Regions from separate parts of the Streptomyces sp. NPDC037083 genome, predicted to be linked through region 2. Evidence: riboswitches for the same ligand, from Rfam matches in the RefSeq annotation. Region 2 holds a riboswitch; the other holds the start of a gene.

Region 1 (2,190 bases), on a different contig from region 2:
CCACCACGGACTGTCCGCGCAGGTGCGGGAGGCCTCCGGGGCATGGGTGGCGATGCACGCAGCGGACGCGTCGATCGTGCGGCGGACCCGGCGGACCCGCCCCGAACGCTGGTATGCCTACATGGCCGAGAAGCTGGCGGCGGCCGGCGCCCCCGAGTCCCACATCGCACCGCTGCGCACGGCGCGCCGCCGCACTCTGCCGGGGCTGTCCCCGGCCCTCCCCGACCGCGAGATCGTCCCCGGCGAGCTCCTCGATCTGCCCGGCCGCCGGCTGCGCGCGATCTGGACCCCGGGCCACACCCCCGGCCATGTCTGCCTCCACCTGGAGGAGGACCACCCGGCCGGACTCCCGGGTCACGGCCGTCTGTTCTCCGGCGACCACGTGCTCCCCGGGATCACCCCGCACATCGGCCTCTACGAGGACCCCGACGACCTGACGGTCACCGACCCGCTCGGCGACTACCTCGACTCCCTCGAACGCGTGGGCCGCCTCGCCCCCGCCGAGATCCTCCCGGCACACCAGCACGCCTTCACCGACGCACCGTCCCGGGTACGGGAGTTGCTCTCCCACCACGAGGAGCGCCTCACACAGCTCCTCGCCCTCCTCGCCTCCCCGCTCACCCCCTGGCAGCTCGCCGAGCGCATGGAGTGGAACCGGCCCTGGGCGGAGATCCCCTACGGGTCGAGGAACATCGCCGTCTCGGAGGCGGAGGCGCATCTGCGGCGGCTGGTGAAGCTGGGGCGGGCGGAGGCGGTCACGGGGAGCGATCCGGTGACGTACGCGGCGGTGTGAACGCGGGAGCCCGGCCTCCGCCCTACGGGCGCGTCCACGAGCCCGGGCAGGGCTCCGGCCCCGCCCGCCGGGCACCCCTCGGGCGCCTTCCTACCTGCCGGTAGAGTGGCCGCGTCGTCATCACACCCGTACAGGGGGAAGCCGGTGCAAATCCGGCGCTGACCCGCAACCGTGACAGCCGGATCGCCCGGTACGGGACCGTGACCGGCTCATGTGCGTCGGCAGGTCCGCCGCCGCACGGCACCGTCGAGGCATACGGAGCCGAGCCGCCGGGGTCGCCCCGTGCTGCCCGGCTCCCCCACAGGGAGAGGCACCCGCCGATCATGAACGTACGCCGCAGCGCCGCGGCCCTGGCCGCCGCCACCGTCGTGCTGGGCGCCGCCGTCCCCGCCGTCGCCGCCACCCCGTCCCCCACCCCGTCGGTGGCGATACCCGACGGGCTGTACGGCACGACCGACCCGACGTACGACGGTGTCTGGCGCCAGTCGCTGGCCCTGCTCGCGCAGCACACGGCGGGTGTCACCCCGGCCGACTCGGCCGTGGCCTGGCTGGCCGGGCAGCAGTGCGCGAACGGCGCCTTCGCCGCCTTCCGCGCCGACACCGCCAAGCCGTGCGACGCGAAGCTGATGGTGGACACCAACAGCACGGCGGCTGCGGTGCAGGCGCTCGCCGCGCTCGGCGGCCACCGGGCCGAGGCGCAGAAGGCGCTCGGCTGGCTGAAGTCCGTCCAGAACGCCGACGGCGGCTGGGGCTACTCCCCCGGCGGGCCCAGCGACGCGAACTCGACGTCCGTCGTGGCGGGGGCGATGACTGCGGCCGGACAGCGGCCCGCGGAGGTGAAGAAGGCCGGGAAGTCGCCGTACGACGCCCTGGTGAAGCTCTCCATCCCCTGCGACCGGGCCGGCGGCGGCGCGTTCGCCTACCAGCCGGACAAGAAGGGCGGCCTCGCGGCCAACGCGGACGCGACGGCGGCGGGCGTGCTCGGCGCCCTCGGCAAGGGGTTCGTGACGACGGCCGGGAAGACGCCGCAGGACGGCCCCGTCTGCGGCGGTTCGCCCGACCCGCTCACCCCGGACCAGCTCGCCCGCAACGGCTCGGCCTACCTCGCCGGCACGATCGGGAAGAAGGGCCATCTGGAGTCGGCCCTGCCCGGCGCAGAGAACCAGCCCGACTACGGCAACACCGCCGACGCGGTCGTCGCCCTCGCCGCCCACGGGTGGACCGCGCAGGCGAAGAAGCCTCTCGCCTGGCTGGAGCAGAACGCCGCGGGCTGGGCGCGGCAGAGCGGTCCCGCCGCCTACGCCCAGTTGGTCTTCGCGGCTCACGCCATGGGCGCCGACCCCCGCCACTTCGGCGGCGCCGACCTGGTCGCACAGCTCAACGCGACGGGACCGGCC
Region 2 (2,190 bases):
GCGATCCCCATGTTGACGATGTCCGTCCGCCGCAGATTGATCTCGGCAGGACTGCCGGCCCCCTCACAGATCACCGCGTCATACGTGCCCCGCAATCCGGCGAGACAGTCGAGAACGGTCCCGAGGAGCTTCTGCTGCCGCCCCCCGTGGTACCCGCGGGCGCTCAGCTCGCCCACCGGCTTGCCCAGCAGCACCACCTGACTGCTCTGCTCGCCGCCGGGCTTGAGCAGCACCGGGTTCATCAGCGCCGTCGGCTCGATGCGGCAGGCCTGCGCCTGCATGGCCTGCGCCCGCCCGATCTCGGCGCCCTCCCGCGTCACGAACGAGTTCAGCGACATGTTCTGCGCCTTGAACGGCGCGACCTTCACCCCCTGCCGCACCAGCCACCGGCAGATCCCGGCCGTGACGACGCTCTTGCCGGCGTCGGAGGTGGTGCCGGCGACGAGGAGACCCCCGCTCATGACGTACGCCCCTTCCGCGCGCCCAGCGTGTCGCGCGCGTTCTTCGCGACGAAGCGCGCGGCGACGGTGACGCCGAGCGCGAGCAGGCCGACGTGGCGGGACAGCCGCGCGGCGCGTTCGATGTCCCGCGCGACGACGGGCCGCCCCGCCGCCCCGTTGAGCACGGGCCGGTGCTCCACCCGGCCGCCGTAGGACAGGGTCCCGCCCAGCCGCACCCCGAGGGCGCCCGCGAAGGACGCTTCCACGGGGCCCGCGTTGGGGCTGGGATGCTTGCCGGCGTCGGCGCGCCAGGCTCGTACCGCGCCCCGCGGATCGTCTCCGGCGACGGCGGCGAGCACGGCGGTCAGCCGTGCCCCCGGCCACCCGGCGACGTCGTCGAGCCGGGCCGAGGCCCACCCGTAGCGCAGATGGCGCGGCGACCGGTGTCCGACCATCGCGTCGAGGGTGTTGACGGCCCGGAACCCGAGCAGCCCCGGCACCCCGCCCACGGCGCCCCACACCAGGGCGCCGACGACGGCGTCGGAGGTGTTCTCGGCGACGGATTCCACGACGGCCCGGGCGATCCCGTCGGCGTCCAGGGCCTGCGGGTCGCGCCCGCACAGATGCGGCAGCCGTTCCCGGGCGGCCTCGACGTCCCCCGCCTCCAGGGCCCGGCCGATGCGCCGGGCCTCGCGGACGAGGGAAGTGCCCCCGACGACCGCCCAGGTGGCGGCTGCGGTGAGGGCGACGGAGGCGGCGGGACGGTCGCGCACGGCCCGCGAGGCGACGGCTCCCAGGGCGACGGCGCCGCCCGCGCAGACGACGGCGTGCAGGGCGCCCCACCCCCGGTGGTCCCGCCACAGCAGCCGCTCGACGGCGCCCGCAGCCCGCCCGAACGCGGCGACCGGGTGTCCCCGGCGGGGATCGCCGAGGAGCAGGTCGCCGAGGAGGCCGGCGGCGGCGCCGTACGCGTGGACGCGATCGGCACCCATCGGCTCAGCCGGCCGTGAGGGCGGGCAGCGACCTGATGGCGACGCGAGACGGGCAGCCGAGCATGGCTATGTGTCCTCACTCAGGGTGTCCACGCCCTGGTTCGACGAGACCGCGGCGAGAGTTCCTGGCTCCCGGGGGTTACTACCCCGGTGACAGTGGCGGGACCGCGCCGGATTCGCACCGGCTTCCTCTTCTGCCGCCGTACATGGCTCGGGCAGTCCACCACGGGCCCGGAAGGGTCGTCAACTTGCTGTTGACCTGCAGGAGGAGAGTGTGCAGAACCCCACACGCGGGCGATCGGCGGGGTCACACGGACAGGGGGTGCGGGACGGCGATCCGTCCCGCACCCCCTGGGTGTCCGATGGCGCGTCAGGTCACGGCCGACGCGTCAGGCCACGATCAGCGAGATCCCGTACGCCACCGCCGCCGCACAGGCCGCGAAGCACGCGTACGCGCCCGTCACCGCGAGGGTGGCCGAGCCGCCCTCCGCCGTCGCGCGCTCCTGCCGCGACAGGCCCATGACGCCGAGGGTGAACAGGGCCACGAGGCCCACGGTGACCACGAGGCTGACGCCGAACACGGAGCCCAGGGCTGCCCAGTCGATCTTCATGATGCTTCTCTTCCTTCGGACCGGACGCGCCGGCTCAGACGGTCGCGGCCGGCGGGGCGGCGGGGGCCGCCACGGGCTCGGGGGCCGGGGAGGGGATGGTGGCCGTCAGGTCGTCGGCGATCTGGCCCGCCGGAGGCGGGGTGACGG

The links. A riboswitch is a leader RNA that binds a small molecule or an ion and turns the genes downstream of it on or off. The one in region 2 is predicted to bind cobalamin.
Region 1: another riboswitch for cobalamin. It lies ahead of ACZ7DE_RS05700 (prenyltransferase/squalene oxidase repeat-containing protein); the one in region 2 lies ahead of ACZ7DE_RS20015 (cobalamin biosynthesis protein).

The regions. Positions count from the first base shown of each region.
Region 1 covers NZ_JBVJSQ010000002.1:197,453-199,642, forward strand. Annotated here, with positions in the region: gene ACZ7DE_RS05695 (MBL fold metallo-hydrolase) at 1-793, shown strand, start outside; adenosylcobalamin-variant (AdoCbl-variant) riboswitch at 919-990, shown strand; gene ACZ7DE_RS05700 (prenyltransferase/squalene oxidase repeat-containing protein) at 1,117-2,190, shown strand, end outside.
Region 2 covers NZ_JBVJSQ010000007.1:59,454-61,643, reverse strand. Annotated here, with positions in the region: gene ACZ7DE_RS20020 (cobyric acid synthase) at 1-461, opposite strand, end outside; gene ACZ7DE_RS20015 (cobalamin biosynthesis protein) at 458-1,432, opposite strand; cobalamin riboswitch at 1,532-1,673, opposite strand; gene ACZ7DE_RS20010 (hypothetical protein) at 1,822-2,043, opposite strand; gene ACZ7DE_RS20005 (inorganic phosphate transporter) at 2,078-2,190, opposite strand, start outside.